DNA from 2 places in the Microbacterium foliorum genome. Region 2 is predicted to be linked to the other one. Evidence: predicted binding sites of a transcription regulator. Region 2 holds the regulator's gene; the other holds the start of a gene.

Region 1 (9,086 bases), 1.1 Mb from region 2:
ATGCCTGAGCCCCAGCAGGTGTACGCGGCGGACGGCACGCGCCTCGCGACGTACACGTGGGGCGACCTCGACGCGCCCGTGGTGGTGATCGTGCACGGCTTCGCCTCCAGCGCCCGCGACACGTGGGTGCTCACCGGGTGGGTGCGGGAACTCACCAAGGCCGGCTATCGCGTTCTCGCGCTCGACCAGCGCGGCCACGGGCACAGCGAGAAGCCCCATCAGGCCGATGCCTACGGGATCCGCACCCTCGCGACGGATGTCGAGACGGTCATGGACGCGTATCTCGTCGATGACGCGTTCTACGTCGGGTACTCGCTGGGTGCGCGCGTGGGCTGGGAGGTCGTGCGCGACCTGCCCCAGCGCATCGGCCGTGCGGTGCTCGGCGGGGTGCCGGACGGGATCCCGCTCGCCCGGCTGGATCTCGATCAGGTGCGCGCGTATCTGGCGGAGGGGACCCCCGTGTCGGATCCGACGACGCAGAACTACATCACGCTGACCGAACGCGTGCCCGGCAACGACCTCGCCGCGCTGGTCGCCCTCGCCGAGGGGATGCGCTCGTCACGGACGATCGACCCGGATCCGTCGAACGCTCCGGCGAGTCCGATCCTGTTCGCGACGGGATCGAAGGATGCGATCATCGAGGGTTCCCGCGCTCTGGCCTCCGCCACCCCGCAGGGACGGTTCTTCGAGATCCCGGACCGCAATCACTTCAACGCTCCGGGATCCCGCGCCTTCAAGGAGGCGGCCCTGGCCTTCCTGTCCGGGAGCTGACGCGGCCCTTCGTCTCGCTGCGCTCGCTCAGGGGACGGAGTCACGAGGGCACGAGACCAGCCCTTCGTCTCGCCGCGCTCGCTCAGGGGACGGAGAGAGACGGGCCGGGCCCTTCGTTCCGCTGCGCTCGCTCAGGGGACGGAGTCACGAGGGCACGAGACCAGCACTTCGTCTCGCTGCGCTCGCTCAGGGGACGGAGACGGACCGGGCCCCTCGTTCCGCTGCGCTCGCTCAGGGGACGGAGACGGACCCGGCCCCTCGTTCCGCTGCGCTCGGCCGGCGAACGGAGACGGACCGGGCCGTTCGTCTCGCTGTGCTCGCTCAGGGGACGGACGGGCCGGCGATCAGACCGCGGCGCTCTGCTCCCGCTTCGGCAGCACCCATCCGGCGCGCGGGAAGTGGCAGGTGTACCCGTTCGGGTACTTGATCAGGTAGTCCTGGTGCTCTTCCTCGGCCTGCCAGAAGGGTCCGGCGGGCTCGATCGCGGTGACGGCCTTGCCCGGCCACAGGCCCGACGCGTCGACGTCGGCGATGGTGTCGCGGGCGACGGTCTCCTGCTCGGGAGAGAGCGGGAAGATCGCCGAGCGGTAGCTGGACCCCCGGTCGTTGCCCTGCCGATCGAGCGTCGACGGGTCATGGATCTGGAAGAAGAACGCGAGGATGTCGCGGTACGTCGTCTTGGTCGGGTCGAACACGATCTCCACGGCCTCGGCGTGGCCGGGGTGGTTGCGGTAGGTCGCGTGGTCGTTCGATCCGCCGGTGTAGCCGACCCGGGTGTCGAGCACTCCGGGCTGGCGGCGGATGAGGTCTTCCATCCCCCAGAAGCAGCCGCCTGCGAGCACGGCGGTCTCGGTGCCTGGGGTGCGGGTGATGGTTCCGGTGTCTGTCATGACTGCTCCTCGGAGGTGGGGGTGGTGGTGGTGTCGGGATCGGCGTCGGCGCCGGCGAAGAGGTGACGGTAGCGACCGTACCCCTCATCCTCCAGGCTGTCAGCCGGGATGAAGCGCAGGGCGGCGGAGTTCATGCAGTAGCGGAGGCCGCCGGCGGCGCGGGGTCCGTCGTCGAACACGTGCCCGAGATGGCTGTCGGCTCCGGTGGAGCGGGCCTCGGTGCGCGTCATCCAGAGCTTCCGGTCGGTGCGCGTGGTGACCGCGTCCTCTTCGATCGGCCGGGTGAAGCTCGGCCAGCCGGTGCCGCTGTCGAACTTGTCGGCCGATGAGAAGAGGGGCTGACCCGACACCACGTCGACGTAGATGCCATCGTCGTGCGTGTTCCAGTAGGCGTTGCGGAAGGGCGGTTCGGTGGCATCCTCCTGCGTCACCTCGTACTGCAGGTGGGTGAGGTCGCTGACGGCCTCCGGAGTCCTGCCGTAGTCATTCGACATGATGCGTCTCCTTTTCCGACGCAGCTGGCTGCGGCGTCATAGAGCACAACCGGCGGATGCCCGGTTTTGGTCCCGCAGGACTGTGAGCGGGCTGTGAGTTTCGTCGTAGTCGATAGAGTTGCTCCGCCACACACACCACAGGGGAGACACACATGTCGGTTGGACTGCTCGCGGTCGTCGATGACATTCTGAGCGCGGCGATGAAGGCATCCGCCAAGGCCGCGGGCGTCGTGATCGACGACGCCGCCGTGACACCCCAGTACGTGCAGGGCATCACGCCTGCGCGTGAGCTGCCGGTCGTCGCGAAGATCGCGGTGGGGTCTCTCGCCAACAAGTTCCTGATCATCATCCCCGTGGCGCTGCTGCTGACCGCCTTCGCACCCTGGGTGCTGCCCTATCTGCTGATCCTCGGCGGAGCGTACCTGTGCTTCGAGGGGGCCGAGAAGGTGCTCGAGTGGTTCGGCGTGCAGCACGGGCACGCCGACGAGAGCGCGCGCGACGAGCGGAAGCTGGTGCTCGGCGCCGTGCGCACGGATCTGATCCTCTCTACGGAGATCATGCTGATCTCGCTCGCGAATCTCGAGGCCGGTCTCGACATCTGGACCACCCTCGCGATCCTCGCGGTGATCGCCCTGATCATGACCGGTGTGGTGTACGGCGCGGTCGCGCTCCTGGTGAAGATCGACGACATCGGCCTGAAGATGGCGAAGAGCCCGGTGCAGCGCGTGCGCCACACGGGCACCAGGATCGTGCGCTCGATGCCGGGAGTGTTCCGCTTCATCAGCATCCTCGGCACCGTCGCGATGCTGTGGGTCGGTGGCCACCTGCTGCTCGTCAATCTCGGCGAGGTCGGCGTGCACTTCGGAGCCGACATCCTGCATGGCATCGAGCACCTCCTCGAGCCCGCAGGCGGTGTGATCGTCTGGATCGGCGACACCCTGTTCTCTGCCATCGCCGGGCTGATCGCGGGCCTGATCATCGTGGCCATCGTGCTGGGCATCGCGAAGCTCTTCGGCAAGAAGCCGAACTTCCACGAGGGCGGGGAATCCCCCGTCGACGTGCACGCCTAACGCGTCCCTCGGCGCATCGCTCGTCGCGTCCGTCAACGGATCCGTCTACGCGTCTGGAGGCCGTGATGCGCCCTCCTCACGCGGCGTCAGCGAGGACGAATCCCCATGCCCCCGTCCCCTCGGTCGAGAGACGGAGCAGATGCGTCGCGGATGCCTCGTCCGTGTAATTCGTTCTCCTGCTGGGGACCTCGTCGCAGGTGACGTCCCATTCGGAGACGACGTACTCCTCGCCGTTGCGCATTCCGATCGCCTCGACAGAAAGCCCCTCCGTTGAGGAGCACATCGCGTACATGACGTACGTCTTGCCCGCTCCGTCCATAGGAATGTCGATTCCGCTCGGCTCGGATCCGCTTCGAGCCTGAAGAACGGTCTCGCCTGGCACGAGCTCCCATGACTCGGGAGTGAGGATCGACTCGGAAGGAGCGGCCGAGGACGGCCCAGTCTCTTCCGCCGGAACGGGCGATGGAGTACGCGACGGAGGAGACATCAACGGCGTGCATCCGGTGATGAGCAGCCCCCCGATCAGCAGCGTGAGCGCGATCCGCACCCGTGGCGCGAGCCACAGGGCCCGGCACTGCGCATGCGTTTTCATAATTTCTCTTCTCCGTCGATCGAGATGCCCGTGCGCCTCGTGGCAAACCGTAGCGGGTTGTCGGCACCTCGTCTGTAGGCCGATTGGGGGACAGACGAATGCCCGCCCGCGCTCACGGGTATCGTCACGCGGCGACGTCATAGCGAGCCCGTCCTCCGAGGCGAGGAGTCCGCGCCGGATCGACGTGCGGCGGAGGAATGAGCCAGACCCGCGCGGCGACACCGACACCGTCGACGCTGATGTCCCATCCGTTGTCGTGGATGCGGTGATGACACGACTCACACAGCAGTACGCCGTTGTTCAGATCGGTCGGCCCGGTGTCGCGCTGCCACCACCTGATGTGATGCGCTTTGGTCATCTGGGGCGGGAGGCCGCACATCGCGCATCCACCGTCTCGCTCGACGAGGGCGAGACGTTGCGCCCGCGTGAACAGTCGCTTCTCGCGGCCCCAGTCGAGGATCTCTCCGGCCGAGCCGAGCACCACCGGGATGATCCCGCCACCCGCTGCCATCCGTCGGCAGGTGCTGATGCTCACGGGCTGGTCGCTGCCGTCGATCGTCGCGGCTCCCCGCCCCGAGGTGAGGTCGTCGAGGTTCACGCGCACCACCACTGTCGCGCCGGTCGCCGGCATCCCGCCGTTGTCACAGGCGATCGCATGCTCGCACAGGGCGGTGATGGCGTCGGCCTGGATCATCACCACGGTGCGGTGATCGGCGTCGGCCGCGCCGGGCTCGGGTGCCGTGATCCGCGCCTGGAACGTCGCGGACACGTAGGCCTGGATCGCTGCCCTGATGGGCGCGCTCGACGCGATGTCGGTCTGCAGGTTCAGGTGGAAGGAGCCGTCGCGCTCGAACATGGTGAGGGAGCGACGATCACGCGACTGCTGTTCTTTGGGAGCCACCCCATCGGGGTCGAGCCAGGCTTCGGTGCGGGCGACGAGCGTGCGCACGTCGTCGAGCGTCATCCCCGCGGCGCGAGCGACGAGCAGCCCCTCGGCCTCGTCGACCCGCGCCGCCCCCACCCGGAGGCGAAGCCGGTCGAGCAGTGCGACGATGACCGCGGCGGCTGCCACGGAGATCTCACCCGCGGCGAGCGCTGCCGCCAGGGCGGGGTACTTCGCGGGCAGGGCCTCACCCAGCAGGTTGCTGCGCGGTGCGGCGGCCTGACCCACCGTGATGAGGCGCTTAGCATCGCCCGGCGAACCGCCCGTCGTGGTCGCGATCAGTGCTCCGGCGTTGCGGAATCCCTGCTCCTTGGCCAACCCGTCGGGGCCGAGTTCCGGCCGTGATTCGTGCGCGATCGTCGCCGCGAGTTCGGCGTGGAGCCCGTCGAGACAGCGCTGCACCTCGCCGACCGCGCGATGCGCGTCGAGCAGTTCGGACCGCGAGAGATCGGTGCTTCTCTCCGCATCGGCCCACGCATCGCCGAGGCGCTCGATGGCCTCGAGAAGCGGCGTCAGACGGGTCGTGGTCATGGTCTCAGTTTAGTACATATGTTCTAAACTATGGTCGGAATGCCGGCATGCGCTGCGGCCTCACTCGCCGCGCAATCGCGGCGCCCGCACACTGCGCGACGCCGCCTCCACACTGTGCGACGGCGCCTCCACACTGTGCGACGCCGCCTCCACACCGGGCGCACACGCGTCCCACCACAGCGCGCTGCGGCCTCACTCGCCGCGCACGTGATCCTCACTGCGCAGCCACTCGTCGAATCTGATGCGCCCCTGCCGGGCATCGGCGCCGCCGCGCAGCGCCCCCGACGCGAGCCCCGTGCCGTATGCGCCGGGCAGGCGCGCCCCCACCACGCGCCGGCGCAGACCGTCATACGCGAGCTGCCGTCGGGCGACGTCGAGCAGGATCTCATCGCGCGGACCGACCAGGTCGCTCGCCCGACCGGCCGGCGCACCCTCTGCGACCCGCACCAGATGCGCGCCGACCTCCCGAGCGGCCACCGGCCGCATGAGCAGCCTCGGCAGAAGTGCCACCGGCCCGCGCATCCGCTGGAGCATCTGCCCGGCGAACTCGTGGAACTGCGCCGCTCTCGCGATCGTGAAAGGCACCGGTCCCCTCGCCACCGCCCGCTCCTGTGCGAGCTTGCCCGCGTAGTAGGACGAATCGATCCCGTCGATCCCCACGATCGACAGCGTGACGTGATGCCCGACACCCGCCACCTCCTCCGCAGCGAGCAGAGTGCGGCTCGCCGTCTCGAAGAAGGCGATCGCCTTCGTCGCCGAGAGGGTGGTCGTGTTCGTGGCGTCGATCACGGCATCCGCGCCCTGCAGCGCCGCGACGAGACCCGCGCCCGTGATCACGTCGACACGGCCCACGTCGACACGGCCCACGTCGACACGGCCCACGTCGACACGGCCCACGTCGACACGGCCCACGTCGACACGGCCCACGTCGACGCCGCCCGCGCGCGAGAGCACGACGACCTCATGCCCCGCGGCCCGCGCCTGCGCGACGGCATGCCGACCCACGACACCCGTTCCTCCTGCCACGGCGATCCTCATCCGACTTCCTCTCTGCTCCGGGAACACGCCTTCGCGCGGTGCGTGCGCCCACCGCGCACCCTCCCGCTGTGATGACGGGACGGCCGTCAAGAATGTGAGGCCTCACACGTGCGCACCCTGCGTCGTCATATCCTGCGAAGGCACCCGCGACAGGAAAGCACCGACAGAAAACGCGCGGCAAGAGCCCCCGCGAGCACGAGCACGACCCACGAGCGCGACACAGGACGAGAACACGGCGGATGCCGCACCGGAGGAGACACCCATGGACGACGATCTCGACGACGTCTTCCGCGAACGCCGCCGTCTGCTCGCACTCGGCTACCGGATGACGGGGACGCTGGCGGATGCCGAGGACATCGTGCAGGAGACGTACCTGCGGTGGTATCGGCTCACCGATGTCGAGCGCGAGGGCATCGCGAACCCGGCGGGCTGGCTGACGACCGTCGCCGGCCGCGTCGCGCTCGACCTCCTCGGGTCGGCACGTCGTCGACGCGAGCAGTACGTCGGGCCCTGGCTGCCGGAGCCCGTTCCGACCGATGTGTTCGCCGGGGCGATCGGGGCGCACACGGCGTCGCCCCCGGATCCCCTCGACCGCATCACCCTCGACGACGACGTCTCGACCGCACTGCTCGTGGTGCTCGAGGCGATGACACCCGCCGAACGCGTGGCGTTCGTGATGCACGACGTCTTCGCCGTGCCGTTCGACGAGATCGCCGAGGCGGTCGGCAGATCCTCCGCGGCCGTGCGGCAGCTCGCGGCATCCGCTCGTCGCCACGTGCGCGAGAGCCGGGCGGTCGCGGTTCCTCGCGATGAGCACGATCGGGTCGTCCGCGCGTTCCAGAACGCCACGCGAACCGGCGAGATCGGCGCGCTTCTGCGATTCCTCGCCCCCGACGTCGAGCTCCGCAGCGACGGCGGCGGTGTCGTCAGCGCCGCGCGCAACGTCGTGAGCGGAGCCGACCACGTCGCCCGCTTCCTGCTCGGGATCGCAGCCAAGAGCCCCCGTCTGACGGTGGAGGAACAGCGGTTCGGCGACGGGATCGGCCTGGTGTTCCGCAACGAGGGCGCCGTGCACTCGGTCATGAACCTCCACGTCGAACACGGCGTGATCACCCAGCTGTGGATCGTCCTCAACCCCGCCAAACTGACCCACTGGCGGCCCGCCCTCTGATCCGCTCGTCCTCGCACGGCCCGTCTGCAGGATCGATGCACGGATGCAGGATGGTCGACGAGCTTCGGTCCTGCAGACGTGCGCCGGCCCTGCAGACGGTGCATGCCGGTCCTGCGGACGGTGCATGCCGGCCCCACCACCCGGCGCGCACGGCCCCGCCACCCGGCACGCACGGCCCGCCACACGGCCTCCTGCTAGCGTCGTCCCGTGCGCACCCCCGTGCAGATGCAGGAGACCGATGAGCGACCACCAGATCCGGGATGCCGAGACCGCCGACCTCGAGGCGATCCTCGCGATCTACAACGATGCGGTGCTGCGCACGACCGCCATCTGGAACGATGACGCCGTCGACCTCGCCGACCGCACGGCATGGATGGCCGAGCGCACCGCACGGGGATATCCGGTGCTCGTCGCGGTCGACGACACGGGAGACGGCACCGGAGTGCTGGGCTACGCCACCTTCGGCGACTTCCGTCCGCACCACGGCTTCCGGCACACGGTCGAGCACTCGGTCTATGTCCGCGACGGCGAGCGCGGGCGCGGCATCGGCAGAGCGCTGATGGTCGAGCTGATCGACCGTGCGCGCAGGCTCGGCGTGCACGTGATGGTCGCGGCGGTCGAGAGCGGCAACACCGGCTCGGTCATCATGCACAAGCGCCTCGACTTCCTGCAGGTCGGGCGGATGCCGCAAGTCGGCGCCAAGTTCGATCGCTGGCTCGATCTCACCCTGCTGCAGCTCGTGCTCGACGACCGTCCCTTCCCGGACGAGCTCTCGTGAACGCCCTGCTCTGGCTGGCCGACGCCTTCAACTCGCAGTGGGTGCTGCCCGGCGGCCAGGTGCTGCTGATCCGCGAGGTGGTGGGCAACGTGTTCGGCCTCGCGAGCGCCCTCGGCGGCATGCAGCGCAAGATCTGGGCGTGGCCGGTGGGGATCGTGGGCAACCTGCTGCTGCTCACCGTGTTCCTCGGATCCATCCTGAATCCCGACCACGAGCTGCCCCACCTGCTCGGGCAGGCCGGTCGCCAGGTGATGTTCATCGTCGTCGCGGTCTACGGGTGGGTGCGCTGGCGCCAGGCCGCATCGGACGGCGGGCGCGTGACGCCCCGCTGGGCTCCGAACAGCGCCCGGATCGGCCTCGTGCTGGTCATGGTGATCGGCACGATCGCGCTCACTCCGCTCTTCCGCGCGCTCGGATCGTGGGAGCCAGTCTGGGCGGACGCCTGGACGTTCGTCGGATCCCTGCTCGCCACGTACGGCATGGCCAAAGGTTGGACGGAGTTCTGGCTCATCTGGATAGCCGTCGATGTGGTCGGCGTGCCGCTGCTGTTCAGTTCCGGCTTCTACGCGACCGGCTTCATGTACGTCTTCTACGGCGTCTTCACCGCGGTCGGCTTCGTCGTCTGGTGCCGCGCGCAGGCGAATGCGAAACCTCAGGTCGAGACGATCATGCCCGATCCCCGCCCGATCACCTCGACGGTGAAGACGATCGGCCCGGACCGGGACTGACCAGGCCCCGATTCGCATCGAGCGATCCGCCGGGGACTCCCCCGAATGTGTCGGCACGTGTCGCGCGGCTGGCCGGGCGG
Region 2 (9,086 bases):
AGGGGCAGTCCGCCGATCTGGCGCACTTCGTGCACCACCAGCCGCAGGAGAAGTACGACGTCCTGCGGTCCAAGCCGATCCGCCTCGCGCACGAGAATCGGCTGAGCCCCACCGACGTCGATGCCATCCATGCGGTGGCCGCGAAGTTCTATCGCCTGATCATCATCGACTCCGGCAACGACGAATCCGACCCCATGTGGTTGCGGATGATCGATCTCGCCGACCAGATCGTCGTCGCGACGACCACACGGGACGACCATGCCGAGGCCGGCGCTCTCCTGCTCGAAGCCCTGGAAGATCGCGACGAGCGGTCGGCCCGCCTCGCACGCGAGTCCGTCGTCGTCGTCAGCCAGGCCGACCCGAAGGCGTCGTCTGCGGATGTCTCCGAGGTCGTCGCCGGATACCGCTCCCTCGCTCGAGAGGTCGTGGACATCCCGTTCGACCGGGAGATGGTCGACGGGCACCTGCGGCTCCGCGCGCTGGCAGCACCCACTCAGCGCGCGTGGCTCTCCGCCGCCGCCGCGGTGGCGCGAGGGTTCTGACTCCTGCACGACGCGTGCGGGTCGGACGACCCGTCAAACGCGCGCGCCCCTGCGACTCCCGCGACACGCGGATGCCGAAGGCGGATGCCGAACGGTGTGGCTCAGCCGCGCAGGCTGCCGACCCAGTTGCGGAGCAGCTGGATCCCCGCCTCGCCGGACTTCTCCGGGTGGAACTGCGTCGCGGAGAGCGGACCGTTCTCGACAGCGGCGAGGAACGAATCGCCGTACGTCGACCAGGTGAGAACCGGCTGCGGGAACGGCGGGATCACGTCGAGCTCCCAGGACTGGGCGGCGTAGGAGTGCACGAAGTAGAAGCGCTCCTGCTCGATGCCGCGGAACAGCACGGAATCGGCACCGGGCTCGACGGTGTTCCATCCCATGTGCGGCAGCACCGGCGCGTTGAGCTCCGTGACGGCGCCCGGCCATTCGCCGAGCCCCTCCGCATCGTGTCCACGCTCGACCCCGTGGGCGAAGAGAACCTGCATCCCGACGCAGATGCCCAGCACGGGGCGTCCTCCGGCGAGGCGCCGGTCGATGATCTCGTCGCCGCCGTGAGCATGGAGCGCCTCACGGACAGCCTGGAACGCCCCCACGCCGGGGACGAGCAGACCGTCGGCCTCCGTCGCCTCCTTGCGATCGCGCGTGAGGACGGCATCGGCGCCCGCGGCGACGAGAGCCTTCACCGCGGAGTGGACGTTTCCTGACTCGTAGTCGAAGACGGCGACCCTGGGCGCGCCGCTCACAGCGCTCCCTTCGTCGACGGCACCCCGTCGACCAGCGGGTCGAGGGCCTTCGCCTGGCGGAAGGCCCGAGCGAACGCCTTGTACTCGGCCTCGGCGATGTGATGCGGGTCGCGCCCGCCGAGGACACGTACATGCACGGTCAGACCGGCATTGAAGGCGATCGCCTCGAACGTGTGCCTGACGAGCGACCCGGTGAAGTGCCCGCCGATCAGGTGGTGCTCGAACCCGGCCGGCTCGCCGGTGTGCACGAGGTAGGGACGCCCCGAGATGTCGACCACGGCCTGGGCGAGAGCCTCATCGAGCGGGACGAGGGCGTCGCCGTAACGGGAGATCCCCGACTTGTCGCCGAGAGCTTCGCGGATGGCCTGTCCCAGCACGATCGAGACGTCCTCGACGGTGTGGTGAGCATCGATCTGCGTGTCGCCGGAGGCGCGGACGGTGAGGTCGGTGAGCGAGTGCTTCGCGAACGCCGTCAGCATGTGGTCGAAGAACGGCACCGACGTGTCGATGCGGCTCGATCCGGTTCCGTCGAGGTTCAGCTCGAGTTCGACGGTGGACTCCGACGTGCTGCGCACGCGCGTGGCGGTGCGGTGTGTCGGGGCGGGGATGCTCATGAATCCGATCCTATCGAGGCGAGGGCGTCGAGGAATGCCGTGGTCTCGGCCTCCGTTCCGGCGGTGACGCGCAGGTGTCCGGGGATCCCGACGTCACGCACGAGAACACCGCGGTCGTACAGCTGCTGCCACACCTTTCGAGGCTCAGAGACACCCCCGAAGAGGACGAAGTTCGACCAGGAATCATGGGGGGTGTAGCCGAGTGCCTCCAGCGTCGCCGAGATGCGATCGCGCTGCTCGACGATCTCGGCGACCATACCGAGCATGACCTCGGAATTGCGGAGCGCCGCGACGGCGGCCGCCTGTGTGAGGGCGCTGAGGTGGTAGGGAAGGCGGACGAGCCGCAGCGCATCGATGAACGCGGGGTCCGCAGCCAGATATCCGACGCGGGCACCCGCGAACGCGAACGCCTTGCTCATGGTTCGCGAGACCGCCAGTCGCGGGCGCCCCTCGAGCAGGGTCAGCGCGGAGGGCGCCTCCCGCGGAGCGAACTCCTGGTAGGCCTCATCGACCACGACGATGCCACGTGCTACCTCGTACACGGCCTCGATCACGTTGAGTCCGAGGGGGGTACCCGTCGGGTTGTTCGGTGAGCAGAGCAGGATCACGTCCGGATCGGTGTCGACCACCTGGGCTGCCGCTTCTTCGGGGGTGATCGTGTAGTCGGGCTGACGGGTGCCTGCGACCCAGCGTGCACCGGTCCCCTGCGCGATCAGCGGGTACATCGAGTAGGTCGGCGCGAAGCTGAATGCGGTGCGACCGGGACCGCCGAAAGCCTGCAGGATGTGCTGCAGCACTTCGTTCGATCCGTTCCCCGCCCAGATCTGCTCAGCCTGCAGGCCGTGGCCGAGGTAGTCCGCGAAGCCATCGCGAAGCGTCGTGAACTCACGATCCGGGTAGCGATTGACGTCGCGGAGCGCCACGGCGATGTCGTCGAGGATGTCGCTCGCCACCGCATCGGGCACCGGATGCGTGTTCTCGTTCACGTTCAGCGCCACCGGCAGCGGAGCCTGCGGGGCACCATAGGGCGTGAGCCCTCGGAGGTCGTCACGGAGCGGGAGGTCGTCGAGTGATGCAGTCACCCTTCCCATGGTAGGCCGCGCGCGACCGCCTCACTCCGAGGTGACGGTGAATGAGCGGTCGACTGTGCGGCCGCGATTCACTCCGAGTACTGTGCGGGGATCGCCAGCTCCTGGCCGATCTGCAGCGCGCCGCTGCGGAGGGCGTTCAGGCGGGTGATGTCTCCGATGACCTCGCGCGGGTCTGCCCCGGGCGCCACCGACTCGGCGATCGACCAGAGGGTGTCGCCCGGCATCACCGTGACCGAGGCGAAAGATGCGGTCGCGACCTGCTCGCCCGAGGCCATGGCGCTGCCGCCGCTCAGCGCGGCGAACCCGATGCCCGCCGCGAGGGGCACTGCGGCCAGAGCGAGCACGACGCGGCGGCCACGTGCCGTCAGCCGGAGCTTCGTCGCCGCACGGGGCGAGACGATGGCTGCGTTGCTGAAGGTGATGGTGCTCATGTCGTACTCCTCTGCATCTACCGCGTGAGCGGTGAAGGTGGCGTAGCGTTCGCATTCGCGACTCGGCCGGGAGCCGTGAATGCGAAGCTACGTTCCGAAGTTATCTTCGAATTCGAACATCTGTCAAGCGTTCTTCGAAAAACCGGGCCACGAATCCCTCGACACGCTCGAACAGATCTTCCAGATCGAGGTGATTCTCGGATACGGTTTCGATAACAACACCCCACCACGGGCCTCCGACATTCGAACTGAGACGCCGGATCGCACACCTGAGGAGCACCATGAGCGACATCGCCGCCCCCGAGTCCGACGCCCCCCGCACGCGTCGCCGGAAGAGCCTGAGCCCGAAGCAGATGGCGATCCTCGAGGTCATCCAGACATCGATCAGCCGCTACGGCTACCCGCCGAGCATGCGCGAGATCGGAGACGCGGTGGGGCTGAAGTCGCTCTCGAGCGTCACGCATCAGCTCGGCCAGCTCGAACTCAGCGGCTACCTCCGCCGCGATCCCGGCAAGACGCGCGCCATGGAGGTCCTCATCGACCTCCCCGGTTCGGGCACCGAGAATCCGGACGACGTCGCGACCCCCGTCGGCGACGCCGCACTGGTGCCGCTCGTCGGCCGCATCGCCGCGGGAGTCCCGATCACCGCAGACCAGCAGGTCGAGGAGATCTTCCCCCTCCCCCGTCAGCTCGTGGGCAAGGGCGACCTGTTCATGCTCAAGGTCTCGGGCGAATCGATGATCGACGCCGCGATCTGCGACGGGGACTGGGTGGTCATCCGCTCGCAGAACAGCGCGGAGAACGGCGAGATCGTCGCCGCCATGCTCGACGGCGAGGCCACCGTCAAGGTCCTGCGCCGCCGCGACGGCCACACGTGGCTGCTGCCCCGCAACTCCGCCTTCGAGCCGATCCTCGGCGACGAGTCGGTCGTGCTCGGTAAGGTCGTCGCCGTGCTCCGCGCCGTGTGACGGCGGTCTTCTCCGACGCGCCGTAGGCTCGTTCCATGTCGTCGCCGTTCGGTACCTGGCCATCGCCCTTCTCCCCGTCATCCGTAGCCGCATCCTCACCGCGTTTCGACGGCGCCGTGTTCGTGGGAGACGAGATCTGGTGGGGCGAGAGCGTCCCGGCCGAGAGTGGTCGGCGCACCGTGCGCAGCACCTCGGGCGCAGAGATCCTGCCGGCGCCGTGGAGCACCCGATCCCGCGTTCATGAGTACGGCGGCGGTGCGTGGACGGCCGACGCCGCGGGGACCCTGTACTTCGTCGACGCGGACACGCAGCGTGTGCACCGGATGAGTCCGGGCGACGCCCCGACACCGCTCACGTCGCCTGGCCCCGCCCACGGCGGCCTTCGCGTGCAGCAGGGGCGGCTGTTCGCCGTGCGCGAGGACCTGACGTCAGAACCCCATCGGCGCGCGATCATCGAGATCCCGGTGGACGGCTCGGCCGCGGAGGACTCCGCGAGACTCTCGATCGTCGCGGAGGGCCCGTCTTTCTATGCGCATCCCGCTCTCTCCCCCGACGGCACGCGCATCGCCTGGGTCGAATGGTCCGCTCAGCGCATGCCCTGGCAGCAGGCGTCTCTCATCGTGTCCGACGGCACCCGACGCGTCGTTCTCCCGACCCTGGCCGCACTGCAGCCGGAGTGGGACGGCGACGACGCTCTCCTGTTCTCCGACGACCCCAGCGGCCGCTGGGCCCTGTACCGTCAGCGCCTCGACCACCTCGACCCCGAGGGCGAGCCCGTCGGCGTCGGCGAGGCGACGGACGACGCCGACACCGGCTATGGGCTCTGGGTGTTGGGCAACCGCTGGTATCGGCCGCTGGAGGACGGCCGCATCGTCCTCGTACGCACACAGGGCCGCGACGAGGTCGCCGCCCTTGACCACGATGGACGGATGCGCCGGCTGGACGTCCCCGCCGACGGCCACGTCAGCGTCGATGACGTCTCCGGCTCGCGTGTGCTGCTCTCCGGCGACAGCTCCCGTGCCGCATCCGGTGTCTGGTGCGTCGATGTGGACAGCGGTGTCGTGACGACGGTCGCGGGTGGCCGACCGGTCGATCGCGACTGGATGCCGCCCGCATCTCAGATCGTGGTCGACGGCGCTCACGGCACCGTGCACGCCTTCGCCTACCCGCCCGCTCACCCCGAGGCCACGGCTCCCGAGGGCGAGCTGCCTCCGTATCTCGTGCTCGTGCACGGCGGACCGACCGCGCATGTGACGGGGGCCGCATCCTCTGCGATCGCGTTCTACACGAGCCGCGGCATCGGCGTGCTCGACGTGAACTACGGCGGGTCGAGCGGCTACGGGCGCGCCTACCGTGAGCGTCTCGACGGCGGATGGGGCATCGTCGACGTCGACGATGTCATCGCCGCGGCGCGCGGGCTGGCCGATGCGGGTCTCGCGGATCCCGCGTGCATCGCGATCCGCGGGAGCTCCGCCGGGGGCTGGACGGTGCTCTCGGCGCTCGTGCGCGGGGGAACCTTCGCCGCAGGCATCAGCCGCTACGGCGTCACCGATCTGCGGATGCTGAGCGCGCACTCGCACGACTTCGAGGCCCCGTACATCGAGGGACTCGTCGGACCGCTGCCTGAAGCGGAGGACCTCTACATCGAGAGGTCTCCCCTGACCCACGCCGACCGCATCGACGTGCCGGTGCTCCTCATGCAGGGGGCGGAGGATCGCGTCGTCCCGCCCGCCCAGTCCGAGGCCATCCGTGATGCGCTGGCAGAACGCGGCGTCGACCACGAGTACGTGCTGTACCCGGGCGAGGGCCACGGATTCCGCTCGTCCGAGACCATCGTCGATGCGCTCGAGCGTGAACTGCGCTTCCTCGGGCGCGTGTTCGGGTTCAGTCCCGCGGACTGATCACTCGCCGACGCGGTTGCGCAGCCGCATGGCCCGGTCGGCCTCACGGGTGTCCTGCCGCTCACGCAGGGTCTGACGCTTGTCGTACTCGCGCTTTCCCTTCGCCAGAGCGATCTCGACCTTCGCCCGTCCGTCCGAGAAGTAGAGCTTGAGCGGGATCAGCGTGTACCCGCCGGCCGAGACGGCATGGGAGAGCTTCGCGATCTCCTCGCGGTGCAGCAGCAGCTTGCGCACGCGCTTCGACGCGTGGTTGGTCCAGTGACCCTGCGAGTACTCCGGGATGTGCACGGAGTCGAGGAAGACCTCGTTGCCTTTCACGAAGGCGTAGCCGTCGCTCAGGTTCGCGCGCCCCTGGCGCAGCGACTTCACTTCGGTGCCGGTGAGCACCATCCCCGCCTCGTACGACTTCTCGATCGTGTAGTCGTGACGTGCGCGACGATTGGTCGCGATGACCTTCTCCCCGCGTTCCCTGGGCATGCTTCTCTCCTGATCCGCGTCGTGCAGTGGTTCTCGAGCCCCGTCCGGGGCACACGACAGCCTGTCAGTCTATACCGGCCGCGACCTCAGGTACGCAGCCATCTGCGGATCGCGAATCCTGCCGACAGGGCGGCCAAGAGCACGCCGATGCCGATGAGGACGGGCACCACGACCGCGGCATCCTGCATCCCGATCCAGGTGGTGATGAACGGCACGCGTCCCCGGAGGTAGCCGTTGACGCCGAAGTGCACTCCCGCGACCACCGCGGCGCTGGCCAGCACCGACCCGAGGAACGCGGCGAACACCCCCTCGAGCACGAACGGGGTCTGGATGAACCGGTTCGACGCCCCCACGAGGCGCATGATCCCGATCTCCTTGCGTCTGGCGTACGCCGACAGCCTGATGGTCGTGCCGATCAGCAGGATCGCAGCGATCAGCATGAGCACGGCGATCCCCACCGCGATGTAGGTGGCGACGGTGAGCGCAGAGAACAGCGGTTCGAGGTACTGCAGCTGGTCCTGCACCTGCTCGACACCGGCGACGCCGTTGAACGCCTCCGCGATCACCTGCGACTGCCCCGGGTCCTTCATCGTGACGAAGAAGACCTCGAAGGCCTGGTCGGGTGTGATGACGCTGGCCTGGTCCTCGCCGAGCTGGTCGACGAGCTTGGCGTAGGTGTCTTCCTTCGAGTCGAAGGTGACCTCGCTGATGAGCGGTGCCAGCGCCTCACCCTCGAGTTGCGCGCGCACCGCGTTCACCTGGTCTTCGGAGGCCCCGCCGTCGACGCAGGTGTCCTTCTCGGAGATGTCCGAGCACATGTAGACCGCCACCTGGGCCCGCTCGGTCCAGTAGCCCCGCATGGTGCCGATCTGGCCCTGCATCAGGATCGCCGCTCCGACGAACGTGAGCGAGACGAAGGTGACGAGCACCACCGAGATCACCATCGAGATGTTGCGGCGAAGTCCGCCGAGAGCCTCGGCCAGGATCAGTCCGATTCTCATGAGGTGGGCCCCACTTCATCTGCGCCGTCGTCGGACAGGCCGAGCCGATCGGCCACTCCGAGTTCTGCGACGTCCACGGTGGGCAGCACGATCGGATGCGTGCGGGGGCCCACTGCGGCCTGCGTCGGGACCGCCGCGTCCTCGGGCGCGATCACATCGGAGGATGCGGGCACGTCGGACGGGGCTGCCTGGGCCTCGGGCGTCTCCGACGCGCGAGGAACGGCATCGGACGACGTCGCCGCAGCCCGGCGCTGCGCATTGAGCTCTTCGCTGAGGGCCGCGCGGACGACCGAGAGGTCAGCCGTCTGGCGCTGGACCTCCTGCACTGCGGTGAGCGCGGCTGCCGCTGCGGCCCCACGCACCTCCTCGGGCACGAGTCTCGGGATCTTCGAGGTGTCGCCGTATCCGCCGTGCACCTCGTCTCTCACCATCACGCCGTCACGGAGCTCGATGACCCGGCGCTGCATCTGGTCGACGAATGCCGCTTCGTGCGTGGCCATCAGCACCGTGGTGCCCCCGGCGTTGATGCGCGCCAGCAGCTGCATGATGTCGACCGAGGTGGCGGGGTCGAGGTTTCCGGTCGGCTCGTCGGCGAGCAGCACCTGTGGGCGGTTGACCAGCGCCCTCGCGATCGCGACGCGCTGCTGCTCACCGCCGGAGAGCTCGTGCGGCATCCGCTTCTGCTTGCCGTCGAGCCCCACCAGCGCAAGCGCCTCGGGGACGGCCTGCTGGATGAAGCCTCTCGAGGAGCCGGTCACCTGGAGCGTGAACGCGACGTTCTGATAGACGGTCTTCGACGGCAGCAGTCGGAAGTCCTGGAACACGGATCCGATATGGCGGCGGAAGTAGGGGACCTTGCGGTTGGCGAGCGATCTCAGATCGCGCCCGAGCACGGCGACCCGGCCGGTCGTCGGCACGTCTTCGCGCAGGATGAGCCGCAGACAGGAGGACTTGCCCGAGCCCGATGCTCCGACGAGGAAGACGAACTCCCCGCGTTGGACTTCGAAGTCGACCTCGGACAGCGCGGGACGCAGGGTCCCGCGATAGCGCTTCGTGACGTTCTCGAACCGAATCATGGCGTTTCGAGCCTAAGCGCGCTGTGCATCGACTCCGCGAGCGACACCCCGCTCGCCCCCGGAGTGTCGCCGTGCACTGCTATACATGAAAGTGCCGATCCATGCCGTCCGCGTGGACGCGACTCCGAGGGGGAACCATGACGACGCCTGCAGGCTGGTACGACGACGGATCCGGCCGACAGCGCTGGTGGGACGGCGCCCAGTGGACCGAGCACTTCGCTCCCCTGGCCGACGACGCACCC

The links. Region 2 encodes LexA, which represses DNA repair genes until DNA is damaged. Its sites were predicted from a motif close to TCGAACANNTGTTCGA; they were not measured.
Region 1: a site for LexA is predicted at 5,302-5,317, ahead of DXT68_RS16410 (HNH endonuclease signature motif containing protein). Genes of this name have one in related genera too.

The regions. Positions count from the first base shown of each region.
Region 1 is NZ_CP031425.1:3,474,709-3,483,794, forward strand. Features, by position in the region: gene DXT68_RS16385 (alpha/beta fold hydrolase) at 1-771, shown strand, start outside; gene msrA (peptide-methionine (S)-S-oxide reductase MsrA) at 1,116-1,661, opposite strand; gene msrB (peptide-methionine (R)-S-oxide reductase MsrB) at 1,658-2,155, opposite strand; gene DXT68_RS16400 (DUF808 domain-containing protein) at 2,308-3,225, shown strand; gene DXT68_RS17030 (hypothetical protein) at 3,302-3,466, opposite strand; gene DXT68_RS16410 (HNH endonuclease signature motif containing protein) at 3,942-5,291, opposite strand; gene DXT68_RS16415 (SDR family oxidoreductase) at 5,484-6,329, opposite strand; gene sigJ (RNA polymerase sigma factor SigJ) at 6,592-7,500, shown strand; gene DXT68_RS16425 (GNAT family N-acetyltransferase) at 7,739-8,278, shown strand; gene pnuC (nicotinamide riboside transporter PnuC) at 8,275-9,006, shown strand.
Region 2 is NZ_CP031425.1:2,355,250-2,364,335, forward strand. Features, by position in the region: gene DXT68_RS11100 (MinD/ParA family ATP-binding protein) at 1-542, shown strand, start outside; gene hisH (imidazole glycerol phosphate synthase subunit HisH) at 644-1,285, opposite strand; gene hisB (imidazoleglycerol-phosphate dehydratase HisB) at 1,282-1,899, opposite strand; gene DXT68_RS11115 (histidinol-phosphate transaminase) at 1,896-2,990, opposite strand; gene DXT68_RS11120 (LysM peptidoglycan-binding domain-containing protein) at 3,059-3,421, opposite strand; gene lexA (transcriptional repressor LexA) at 3,703-4,389, shown strand; gene DXT68_RS11130 (S9 family peptidase) at 4,425-6,290, shown strand; gene smpB (SsrA-binding protein SmpB) at 6,291-6,767, opposite strand; gene ftsX (permease-like cell division protein FtsX) at 6,854-7,768, opposite strand; gene ftsE (cell division ATP-binding protein FtsE) at 7,765-8,844, opposite strand; gene DXT68_RS11150 (DUF2510 domain-containing protein) at 8,982-9,086, shown strand, end outside.